One region of the Alteromonas pelagimontana genome, then DNA from elsewhere that is predicted to be linked to it. Evidence: predicted binding sites of a transcription regulator. Region 1 holds the regulator's gene; each other region holds the start of a gene.
What was found. Region 1 encodes LexA, which represses DNA repair genes until DNA is damaged. Its sites were predicted from a motif close to TACTGTATNNNNATACAGTA; they were not measured.
Positions count from the first base shown of each region.

Region 1 (4,360 bases):
CAGGCCCCGCCAAAATCGTTGTTACTAGCGTTCCTATAACCATCCAAACGTCATTCTTGAGTTCGTTCACTCAAACACCTCCGTGATGGAAGAACCTATTCATTAATAGCGTTCATAAGGCGCTATTCGGTTCTATCTGTTAGTCAAAGCTATGCGAGCAATGGATAAGATTCTCATTTTCTTGTTATTTTTATGTTAATAACGGTATAAGAATTAATCAAACTTGCGCTGGCGTCTAGTCTTTTCTACTAAAAAATTTTTGAACGGGAAAGAAACCGAGGCTGTTCCCGGTGTTTGGCAGGATGAGTGTAAGCATAGCCTTTGTACAATATTTATACAAAAGATATTATTTGATCTATAGTCTGGGTAACGTTCTTATAGAAGAGTTTAGTGATTCTTCTGCCGTCGTATGTTGATTGAAATAAGCGGAAGCGATTCTCTTACGGATCAGTCGATTAATCCAATTCAGCGTATGATGGCTATTAATACCGATTGGCAGATAAATGATCACTTGGCGAGAAACGAGTGGGAGCAGCTCTTCCTACATAGCACTAACGGGTTCAGTAACCGTTAGCTACGTTCTGAGCGAGTCATTATCACTACGGGTAGACATAAGACTTTATGTACGGCAATGACCTTCTTTTAATATCGGCACGTTCATCTGAAAAGGAAAAGTTATGTTAAGAAAGAATGCAAAATTAGGTACAATTTTGGCGATGGGATTATTCTGTGCGGGTGCTAATGCAGCCCCTGAGACCTATAAAATTGATCCTGGTCATACAAGCGTTATCGCCTCGTGGAGTCACTTTGGCTTTTCTCATCCTACCGCTGCGTTTAATGGCGCAGAAGGTACGATTACTTTTGATGCTGACTCGCCTGAAGATGCAAAAATTTCGGTTAGCATGGACGTTGAAACTGTAGATAGTTTTGTGGAAAAGCTTAACGAAGAGTTTTTAGGTAAAGATTATTTTGATGTTGAGAGCCATCCTAAAGCTACCTTTAAAAGCACGAAAGTGGTTGCCAAAGGAGGCGACAAGTATGACGTCCACGGAGACTTAACAATAAAAGGTATTACCAAACCTGTGGTAATGCACGCCACGTTAAATAAGCAGGGTAAACACCCAATGAATCAAAAGCCTACTGTTGGTTTTGATGCTGAAGCAGAAATTATGCGTTCAGAATTTGGATTAGGAAAATATGTACCTAACGTAGGTGATAAAGTTAAATTGCGTATTACTACCGAAGCGCAACAGTAATTTGTCCAGCGGTTCGCTCCGGCGAGCCGTTATCATTACTTTTGTTACACAAAATTATTAAATAACCTCACCCCGGATAAGCCGCGCCGCTCAATATCGATCTTTTCGCGCCTAGCATCGTTGCGCTTTCTAATCATAGCCTGCTATGACGTATCAAATCCCGCCTTGCTATGCGCAAAAAGCTCGTCATCAAACCAGAATTAGCTTAAGAACAATCGAAAAGATACATATAACAACCTGATTTAAAAGGATTTTTAAAGTCAATACGCCAATTCTTATCCCAAGTTGGGGTTAGATAAAACAGCAACACCCAATCACTCTTGAAAAACACTAACCCAAACTGTTGCCTGACCATAACCTCTTAACGCTCTTCCCCGCAGGACTTTTGCGCAAAGCTTTAAGCAACAAGTGAAGGTTATTAAGCCAAAATGCTGGAATAAGAACGGTCAAGCAGAGCCATCAAATTAAATTTTTTCCCGCATCGGATAAAAAAGCTTGCTCACTTTTCGCAGTTAAAGAATTATTCTATCCTAATGCGCTTACAATTAGGTTACCGAGGCTCCCAAAATAGACGCAAAAAAACGAAAGTATTGCGGCTATCAAGGCTGCGAATTACATCCAATCCGCATTGCGGATTACACCTACTGCTATTCCTTCGATAGAAAATGGCTGCGAGGCCAAATCTACCTTAATAGGTGAGAACTCTTCATTCTCGGCATGAAGCAGCACTTCGCGACCGCGCTTCTCAAGTCTTTTAACTGTGACATCTTCATCCACCCGAGCCACCACAACCTGACCATTATGAACATCATTAGTACGGTGCACAGCGAGTAAATCACCATCTAAAATACCAATATCTTTCATACTCATACCGCTTACACGTAACAGAAAATCTGCTTGAGGGTGAAACAATGCGGGATCAACTTTATAATGCGCTTCAATATGTTGCTGGGCCAAAATTGGCTCACCGGCAGCCACGCGTCCAATCAGTGGTAACCCTTCCTCTTCATCATTATCTGCTTCCAAAGGAATGGTGAGTTTAATACCTCTGGAAGTGCCAGGTAAGATTTCAATTACCCCTTTTCTTGCCAGGGCTTTTAAATGTTCTTCTGCCGCGTTTGCCGACTTAAAACCCAGCTGGCGGGCAATTTCGGCGCGTGTGGGCGGCATGCCAGTATCCAACATGGTAGTTTTAATAAGTTCGAGAACTTCCGTTTGTCTTGGGGTTAGTGGACGCATACACAGCCTGATTATTTATACAGTTGAAGAAAGTATATACCGTTAACAGTAAATCGCAACTCTTTGTGTGGGTTCCGGTTCAACTCCCTAAAATTCCACCGGAGTTGAACTGAATTACTCATTTATACCTTTATGTATGTCCTGTCCATGGACACTTGAAACGCCTTTGTTACTTCAATCTATGCTGAACCTTCGCTATTTAAAAAATATCAGGGAGGTAATAACTTATTGTTATAATCGTTGCAGGAAGAGCGTCATCCCATAAATAACTTCGGTAGACGCAGTATCGAAAAAGTGTATTAATCGATAGTATGTTAATCATAATAGAGAATGATATTCTCGTTGCTTTTATGGACAGAGGTAATTATGGACTTTGGAATGTTTAGCGACAGCAAACGCAACACCGACGAGATCGGAAAGCTTTGGGAGAGGCTAGTTCCGCTTGAGAGAGCATTAGAAGAACAAAACAAAAAATTATCTAAACAAGAAAAGAAAATATCAATTCTCGACGAGAAAATAAAAAAGCCCTCCGATACAGCAGAGGAAGCTAGAAGTGCCTTTCTCTCAATTACTCAGCATAGATCTCGTATAATGAGGATGAAAAAAGAGATTAGTCAATACCATGTAGAAGCTGAGAAAATGCTAGAAGCAGTTAAAGGTATTGATGAAGACGCTAAGCATTACTCCACAAAGCTTGCAGAGATTAAAGGCTCATCTTCCGAGCACGCAAGCCAAATAGAGATACTCCTGAAGGATTCGGAGGAACTGAAGTCATCACTTACAGCCAACACAAAACATCTCAGTGAATTAGTATCTGAAAACACAGAGCTAGAGTCTAATCTGATAAAAATTGACCAACAGGTCTCTGATATTGACGAGTTTCACTCAAAGTCTGAGTCCATGCTAAAAACAGTTGTGTCTAATCACGCAAAAATTCGCGACCTTAGAGATGAAATCTTGGGGTACGAAGAAAATGACGAATCTGGTGAAACTCAGAAAATAGAAGGCCTAAAAGACGAACTTGAAAGTAGCTATCAGAAAATTAAAGACCAACTAGCAAACTTAGAGTTAGAATTGGAGAATACTTCTGAAAATACATTAAACAGGTATCACGAAATACTTAAAACATCCGAAGACAAAAGCGAGAACCAATTAAAGTCATACAGAAATAAATATGAAGAAACTTTCGAAGAGATAAATAAATTATTACCTCGTGCACTGACGGCAGGACTAAGTTCGGCGTACGATGAAAAGGTCAATGAAGAAAGAAGGTTCCAAGAAAGTCACAATAGCTCATTTAAGAGGGCAATCCAGGGGCTTATTGCAATATCAATTATTCCATTTTTTGTCGATATTTACTTATTGCTGGCACTTAACAAAGATCTTGTTGAGGTTTTAAGCGACACTCCTAAACTAATAGTCTCTATTTTACCACTGTACTTACCTGTTTTATGGATCGCTTATTCTGCAAGTAAAAAACAGAACCTCTCTAAGAGACTAATTGAAGAATACACACACAAAGGTGTACTTAGTAAAACTTTTGAAGGCTTATCTAATCAGATAAATGAGCTTGATGATGAAGTATCTGAAGAACTAAGGGTTAAACTATTATTCAACCTATTACAGGTAAACTCAGAGAATCCAGGGAAGCTAATTTCAGATTACAACACTACTGATCATCCGTTAATGGATGCATTAGATAAAAGCAGTAAGCTTGGCATTGCTATTGATAAACTTAATAATATTCCAGGATTTGGAAAGCTCGTAAAAAATTTAGAGAAAAAGCAAGAGAGAGTATTAAGAGATGAGGAAAAAAGAGTATCAGATGTATAAGAAAAGGAAGAAAAAATAGATTCATAGAAAAT
Region 1 is NZ_CP052766.1:1,962,029-1,966,388, forward strand. It holds gene coxB (cytochrome c oxidase subunit II) at 1-43, opposite strand, end outside; gene CA267_RS08755 (YceI family protein) at 678-1,256, shown strand; gene lexA (transcriptional repressor LexA) at 1,869-2,495, opposite strand; gene CA267_RS08765 (coiled-coil domain-containing protein) at 2,862-4,328, shown strand.

Region 2 (4,360 bases), 290 kb from region 1:
CCCACTCACTAAAGCAAAAGACAGGGCACAACCGCTGATGGTAATTATTAACGCTTCAGCTTGTACCAACCAGAGAATAGTTAGGGAGCCGGCACCCACAGCGCGAAGTAAGGCAATTTCATGTCTCCGTTCGCGCATCGAGGCTAGGAGCATAGTCATTAACCCTATCAACGACGAAAACAAAATCAGCAAGGAGATCCCCCGTAAGAGCTTCTCTACATTACCCATCAGTTGCCACAATTGAGCTAAAGCCACACCGGGTAAAATTGCCAATAGCGGCTCCGCCTTATACTGATTTACTATTTGTTGAACTTGTAACGCTGCAATTCGATTCTCCAACCCCAACAGTAACGCCGTAATTTTTTCGGGAGGGGAGGTTGAAAGGGTATGGGAGTCACCTTTTTCTTCAGCTGAAGTTGACGCCGCCTCTTCACCTTGCCTGTGAAAAGAGGGTAACGTACCATGTTCATGGGCGGCTTCAATGCCATGTAATGTCACGTGAACTGCTTTATCAACTGGCGTTCCTGTCGGAGCCAGAATGCCCACGACAGTAAAAGGATGCGTGTCGTGATGCGTAAAGCTGACCTTTCCCAATCCATGAGAGATCACAATTTTTGAGCCGATGGTATAGTTTAATTCTGCTGCGACTTCCGAACCCAACACAGCCGAATAATCGTCAATAAACTCATCTCCATCAGCAAAATTTAACGACTGCTTATTGCCGTACTTAAAATGTTTGAAGTAGTCATTGTTGGTTCCCACAACTCTAAATCCTTTATGGGCATCCCCCAGAGAAAGCGGAATATACCACTTTACATTCGGCTGGCTGGTTAACTGAGACACGCTATCCCAGCTGATTCCATTCGTAGCATTCCCGATGCGAAACACTGAATATAGCAGCAGGTTTAGCTGACCCGTTCGAGCTCCCACAATCATGTCAACATCAGAAACCGTCCGCGTAAAACTCTCTCGGACCTGACTTCTGATAAATTCAACGCTCAGCAACAGACTAACGCTGATAATTATTGATATCAGTGTTAATAGCACCGATACCCATCGGTTTTTTAAACTGGCGGCGGCAATAGTAAAGATCATGATCTGTTCCGGGCAGCCTGATTGATATCGCAGATATCAATCTTGTATTTGAAGAACCCAGCCAGAGCAGGATCATGACTAACAAATATCACAGCGCTGGCCTTTGCGGTCGCTAGTAGTAGTTCCATAAACTTATCTCTAGCACTGGCATCCAATGCAGAAGTGGGTTCATCTACTATCAGTAGTTCCGGCGCATTAATTAGTGCGCGAGCAATCGCTACGCGTTGTTGTTGACCAACGCTGAGATTATCTGCACGCTTCTCTAGCAAATCTTCAGAAAGCTGTAAGCCAGCAAACAAAGCATGAATTTTATCTTCTGTCAGCTCTTTGCCGCTTCCGCCAAAATATGCGGCAACTTCAATATTCTGTCTCACCGACAAATAGTGAATAAGGTTAAACTGTTGGAACACTACGCCTATATGCCGGGACCTAAATTTATCCCGCTGACGCACGGACAATGCTGAAAACGGTTGATCGAGTAATCGTATTTCACCTTCATTCGGCGACAGGGCACCAGTAATTAAATTTAGAAATGTACTTTTTCCTGTACCTGAGGCACCCGCAATAAAACAATGCTCATTACGCCCGAGCGACCACTGAGGAATTCGGATTACATCAGCTTCGCCGCTATGGTAGGCAAACTTAATATCCCGCAGGGCAACAGCCAGCGAAGATTCATTTCGGCACGGCACCGTAGAAGCAGCTTGAGCGGGCTGAGGCATTGTAATATTACTGAACACGGCTTCTCACATCTTTACGCATTAATGCCCCTTTATAACAGTGAGCGCCTTTCCCTTTCAATGCAAAATGTCCTGCCTGCTGCCGCTCCTGTCTTTTCTCCCGCTAAATGTTACAAAGCTAACCGTTAGCTTTTAACTTTACTACTTCGGCAGACTCAGCTTCTAAAACATTTTCCAGCGGCGCACCCTTAAGCAAACGTGCCACAATATCTTTGTTTTTCGCCAGCAGAATAGATAACTCTTCAGCCGTATCCACTTCAAGCTTGATACCTTTTGCATGAATATAACCTGCTAAATTATCAGCAACCTCTAGCATCTTATCGTATTGATCAGCGGCTTTCTTATCAGAGGTCACGAGTTTTTCCACTCCCTTATGAGTTACGACATACTGTGTACTAATCGCCATTAATTGCTCCAACAAGTTGTAAGGATGAGCTAATACCCTACCGCAAATAACTGTATAAATAAACAGTGCAAAGGATTAATTTTAACGTTAAGCAAGAAAAGCATATCACAGGAGGGGTCCGCCTATTTCAGTCGCTGCTGAAAATACGTGCTTAAGTAAGCTTGTGAGGCAACTGTTTAGACAGAGAAAAAACCTGAAAGGGGAACTCGCAATGACATGGCGCGTGCCCAACCCCCGCCTAGTTGATCCTAGGGCGTTGTCATTAGCACGTTATGTTATGGAGCTAATGATGGTGAACAAATGATGTTCACCAAACATAAACTGCCTAAGCACCTTAATCTATACGGCCTATGGGGGGCGGCTTCCGCGGCTTTACCACATTCGGTGAGGTAAAGAGTATGTTAGTGGTCATTCCCGCACTAACCAAAGCTAGTTCTTTCTCATTAAGTTCACGCATTATAATTCTAAAGTTGTTATATATGCTCATTTAGTCTTACTTTCCTCTCTTTTTTATCGTCAGATTACATTAGAATATTCATATGAATACCTGCTTGCTAGGATAGCAAAGCGATCATTGTCCGCAGTTGAATTAGAGACAAGGAAGGTGAGAAATGAGACAAGGATGTATCAAAGTCCTATTTTTTATATTAGGTTTTTTCTTTTCAAGCAGCTTTGCTACCAATCTGGATCTAGTAAATTTTACCCGTTCAACGAAAGATGCGCCTACTGGTGTTTTAGAAGCGATCGTTGTGAATGATTCAGGCATATGGTTAGGTGGAGAGAATGGTCTTTATGGTTTGGTGGGTAATGAGACTATCCATTTACATAGCAAAAACACCGTTTTAAATAGTAGCTATATCACTGACATAAAAGAGATAAATAAAAACGAACTTCTCATCGCAGCGTACGGCGATGGGCTCTATCTATTTAACGGTATTAGCAAGCGTTTCAAGAAGCTAAATCTACCTTCACAATTACTCACTTCTTACTGGAAATTTTCATCCAATGAGGATGTTATCGCTATTACGACTATAAACAATGTTTTGTTTATCGATCGTCAATCCTTCGAATATCTTTATGATCTAAAATCTCTCGGGGTTCACGTAAACGGAACTGTAATGGCTATCCAGATGGATCAGGACGAAAATGTTTTGTGGTGGATAGATTCTAATGCTGGTGTTTATTCACTATCGCTTACCAGCCGCTCCTGGACTTTACTTAAAAAAAATAAATATTTCAAGAACGCTAAAGAACTTTCTGCCATTTATGTAGAGAAAGATAAGATATATATTGGAACAGATATAGGCTTAACTATAATTCGGAGAGATAATTACCAAACGAAAACGATCTCCAGGAGAGGAAAAGGTACATCTAAACCGCGAACAGAAGATGAAATAAATAATATAAAGAGAAATCCGAACGGAAAATTATGGGTTTCGGCAGAAAAACTCTATGAGGTAAATATTGAAAAGGAAACTTTCACGTCTCCTCATCTTCTCTACCCTACTTTAGCAGGCGAATCAGTTCAAATTACCACAGAGTTTATATTTGATGATATTGGCAATCTCTTTGCTCTAGATTCTCAAAAAGGTCTTGTTATCTTACCGATTACCACTTCTGCAGTTTCTTTCATGGACCACTTAGGCGAAATTTTTAAAAAAAATATAAAAGAAGCTAAATTTGTTAACGACGAAGAATTTATTTATACCTCAGATGCCGAAGTAGGATTATACAATATTAAATCAAGAAGCTCTCGTAAGATCCGGACAGATACGAAATCACGATTATTAATTGCAAAAGCTTCAAAAGAGATTACAACGGTAGTTAGTGAAGAAGGTGAGGTATATGTCGTAAGTTTGACTGAGGGGCGTATTATAGATAAATATTCTATTCCTTTTGGTGTAACTGATTTTACATCGGTCTTGGATGCTGAAGAAAATGAAGATGGCGAAATGTACTTGGCTGTGGAAACTGGAAGTGGAGATTTTCTTATTTCTTCTTCAAACGCCTACAATAAAGTTTTTCTCTCCGGAGGTGTCTCGTCCTTAGATATTTTAGAAAGTGGAGATCTGGCTATCGGTGTAAATGCTGTTGGAGTTTATGCTCTAAGTCCGGCAGG
Region 2 is NZ_CP052766.1:1,674,970-1,679,329, reverse strand. It holds gene CA267_RS07555 (ABC transporter permease) at 1-1,095, opposite strand, end outside; gene CA267_RS07550 (ABC transporter ATP-binding protein) at 1,092-1,817, opposite strand; gene CA267_RS07545 (YebG family protein) at 1,954-2,241, opposite strand; gene CA267_RS07540 (hybrid sensor histidine kinase/response regulator transcription factor) at 2,853-4,360, shown strand, end outside.
Region 2: CA267_RS07545 (YebG family protein) is a predicted target of LexA. The motif match lies at 2,290-2,309, and genes of this name have one in related genera.

Region 3 (4,360 bases), 1.2 Mb from region 1:
GAGTAAGTACATGACTGAAGAAACATTCATCAGCTATAAAAAGTAAGTACAATTTCCTATCCGAAAAATCGTAAAACCTTTTCTACTTAACCAGTTGGAAGTCAGGGCTCCAGAAATTCTGGCTAACAAACCTTCACTTGTTGTTTACTCACCCCTTTCGTTAATCCCTTATCGCTTAAATATTCGCTTATGTTCTAAATATCCGCGATCTCACCTTGGCGCCAGGTTCATTTTTCTTTACCGGTCGGCAAGTTGCTAAGCCTATTAGTTGCGATTAATGCAGTTAATCCAACGAATCGCAATAGAGATTCCAGTTAAGAGTAAAAAGCTCGAAAGCAATTTCATCGCTCTCGAGCTCGCCCTTCACCCAGAAATTTCTTAACTAAGCTTCTATATCTGAAGGTGCTTCATCCTTTTTTTCAGGTTCAGCTTTCGCCATCAATAATTCGGCTCTGAGCTTTGATTCAATTTCTTTAGCTAACTCTTTATTTTCCTGTAAATATTTAACTACGTTAGCTTTACCCTGACCAATTCTGTCGCCGTTGCAGCTATACCAGGCACCAGCTTTATCTATTAGCTTGTGCTTAACCCCTAGGTCAACCAGCTCCGCTTCTTTGCTAATCCCCTGACCATACATAATTTGGAATTCAGCTTGCTTAAAGGGAGGTGCTATCTTGTTTTTAACGACCTTGACTCTCGTTTCGTTGCCAACAACCTCATCACCTTCTTTTATTGCCCCAATCCGACGAATGTCTAAACGAACTGACGCGTAGAATTTCAGGGCATTACCCCCTGTCGTTGTTTCCGGGTTGCCGAACATAACACCAATTTTCATCCTAATTTGGTTGATGAAAATAAGCATGGTATTGCTTCGTTTAAGATTACCGGTGATTTTCCGCATGCTTTGGCTCATCATTCTTGCAGCCAACCCCATATGGGAATCTCCAATATCACCTTCAATCTCTGCTTTTGGCGTCAATGCTGCAACAGAGTCGACAACAATTACGTCAACGGCACCGGAGCGGGTGAGCATGTCACAGATTTCCAATGCTTGTTCACCGGTATCTGGCTGAGAAACTAGTAATTCGTTAATATCAACCCCGAGTTTCTGAGCATAAATAGGATCCAAGGCATGCTCAGCATCTACGAATGCACAGGTCTTACCCTCACGTTGTGCTTGAGCAATAACCTCTAAGGTAAGCGTCGTTTTGCCTGAAGATTCTGGGCCATATATCTCTACAATTCGCCCCATTGGTAAGCCGCCAGCACCTAGCGCGATATCTAAACCTAATGAACCTGTAGATATTGTAGCAACGTCCATAGTCCGGTTTTCACCGAGCTTCATTATTGAACCTTTACCGAACTGCTTTTCAATTTGTGATAACGCAGCGTTTAAAGCGTCGCCTCTGTTATTGTCTTGTTTCATAATAGATTCCTGAATTAATTCTGTATTTATACGTTTTCGTATAAAAGTAACAAATGGCTTCGTTGAACGTTTAATTAAATTCTCTTATAAAAAGCACTGAATTAAACCCTCAACATTGCCCTTTCACCGGTATAAAGGGAGTCAGAGCTTGATCAACTTATCCTATATTCTAATGGGATAAGCTAAAGCGTACGGTGCGCATCTATCGGCTCGCACAACTGTTTACCTCTGCATGATACACTGTATGTACATACAGCTTCAAGCATCTTTTATCTGCGCTTACAGTTTGACAATACTATTAGTGGTATTCAACTAGCCATTTGTTCAGAAATTCAATCGCAAATACCACAGATTGACTACGCACCTGCTGCCTGTCGCCCTTAAAGAACTGCTTAACCGCCTGTACTCTGCCATGCATAGCAAAGCCGAACCAAACGGTTCCCACCGGTTTATCTGCTGAGCCTCCTCCTGGTCCCGCAACACCACTGACGGCAATTCCAAGCTGTGCACCACTGCGTTGCACCACTCCCGCAGCCATTTCTGTCACAACCTGCTCAGAAACCGCGCCGTATTTCTCCAGTGTACCAGATGCCACGCCGATCAGTTGTTGCTTAGCGTCATTGGAATACGTTACCCAAGACTGCTGAAACCAGTCTGAACTTCCCACCACTGACGTAAGCGTAAATGCAACGCCCCCACCGGTACAGGATTCAGCGCATGATAGTGTCCAGCCACGTTGCCGAAGCTGTTCGCCTAACTCTAAAATTTTCTGCTGAAAACACTCTTCAACAGAAACGGTTGAAAATCCTTGTTTCATATTAATAATACGTAGCTGTTATCATGTCTGTGAAATTGTAGCACTGTCGTCGTAAATAACGATCCTGTAATCAATATTAAGTTACCTTACTTGTAATCATAATCGAGGCATTTTTTGGAATCACACACCCCCATGATGCGCCAGTATCTCGCAATCAAGGCGCAGCACCCGAATATCCTGCTATTTTATCGAATGGGCGATTTTTATGAGCTGTTTTTTGAAGATGCCAAGCGGGCAGCGCATTTACTGGATATTTCTTTAACCGCCAGAGGAAAATCTGGTGGAGAGCCGATTCCCATGGCCGGGGTACCATATCACGCTGTCGAAAGCTATCTGGCGCGACTAGTGAAGATGGGCGAATCTATTGCTATTTGTGAACAAGTGGGCGACCCGGCGACGAGCAAAGGTCCTGTGGAACGCCAGGTGCAGCGCATTGTTACGCCAGGCACGGTTACAGATGAAGCGTTGCTGGAAGAAAGGCGGGATAATGTTTTGGCTGCCGTCTGCGGGCATGCCATGCAATATGGCCTGGCGACATTAGATGTCAGCAGCGGGCGCTTTATTGTCAGCGAATGTCACTCAGATGAGCAATTGCTGGCGGAACTGCAACGCATTAATCCAGCGGAACTGCTTTATCCTGAGGGATTCGCCAACCTGCCTTTGATTCAGCAGCGCAAAGGTTTGCGTCGCCGTCCGGAGTGGGAGTTCGATATCGATACCGCTGTACAACAACTCAATGCTCAATTTCAGACTAAAGAACTTACCGGCTTTGGTGTTTCTGAATTAACCTACGGTCTGCAGGCTGCCGGCTGCGTATTGCAATACGTTAAAGATACCCAGCGCACGGCTCTGCCCCATATTCGAGCCATTTATCAGGAACAGCCGGATTCCCGCGTACAACTGGACGCTGCTACCCGACGAAATCTGGAACTGACCCAAAGCCTCAATGGCGGTATCGATAATACGTTGTTCAGTGTTTTAGACACAACGGCGACGGCCATGGGTAGCCGTTTGCTCCAGCGCTTTTTACATTCTCCTATTACCGATTTATACGAACTGAATAATCGGCAAAATGCCATTGCCACACTGATGGATGGCCCTGGCGGAGAGCTCACTGACACGCTCAAACGCATTGGCGATATTGAACGCGTTATGGCGCGTCTGGCGCTTCGTTCTGCACGACCACGAGATTTTGCACGTTTGCGCAATGCCTGTAACGAGCTTCCTGATTTACAACTCCTTCTCAAGCCAATGAACGATGTGCTACTGAATGAACTGGCCGCACAAATTAACACCTATCCTGAAATTCAGGCTCTGCTAAACGCGGCTATTGTGGATAATCCTCCTGTTGTACTGCGCGATGGCGGAGTCATAGCCGAAGGCTACAATGCTGAACTGGATGAACTGCGTAATTTGTCCAAAGGGGCTACTGACTTTCTCGATCAAATGGAACTGCGCGAGCGGGAGCGCACCGGCGTGCCCACGCTAAAAGTTGGATACAATCGCGTTCACGGCTTCTTTATTGAAATGAGCCGCGCAACCAGCAGCCAAGCACCTGCAGATTATATCCGCCGGCAGACGCTAAAAAACACTGAGCGTTTTATTACGCCTGAGTTGAAAGAGCACGAAGACAAAGTGCTCACCAGTCAGGGGCGTGCGTTGGCGCTCGAAAAGCAATTGTACGACAATCTTTTTGAATTACTGCATCCCTTCTTGAATGCTTTAATAGATACCGCTGCGGCGCTGGCAAAATTGGATGTCATCAATTGTTTAGCTGAGCGTGCCGAGACACTTGAGCTGTATCGCCCTTCGCTCACTGCAGGCCAGGAAATTCATTACGAGGCAGGTCGCCACCCTGTTGTTGAGCAAGTCATGGAAAGCCCTTTTATCGCTAACCCGCTGCAACTGGATAATCAGCGCCGTATGCTAATTATCACCGGCCCCAACATGGGCGGAAAGTCGACGTACATGCGTCAGACGGCACTCATTGTATTAATGGCGTACATTGGCAGCTTCGTGCCCGCCCAAAACGCCGTCATTGGCAAGGTAGATCGCATTTTTACCCGTATCGGCGCCTCCGATGATCTTGCTTCCGGTCGCTCCACTTTTATGGTGGA
Region 3 is NZ_CP052766.1:3,113,590-3,117,949, reverse strand. It holds gene recA (recombinase RecA) at 383-1,426, opposite strand; gene CA267_RS13635 (CinA family protein) at 1,725-2,243, opposite strand; gene mutS (DNA mismatch repair protein MutS) at 2,376-4,360, shown strand, end outside.
Region 3: recA (recombinase RecA) is a predicted target of LexA. The motif match lies at 1,665-1,684, and genes of this name have one in related genera.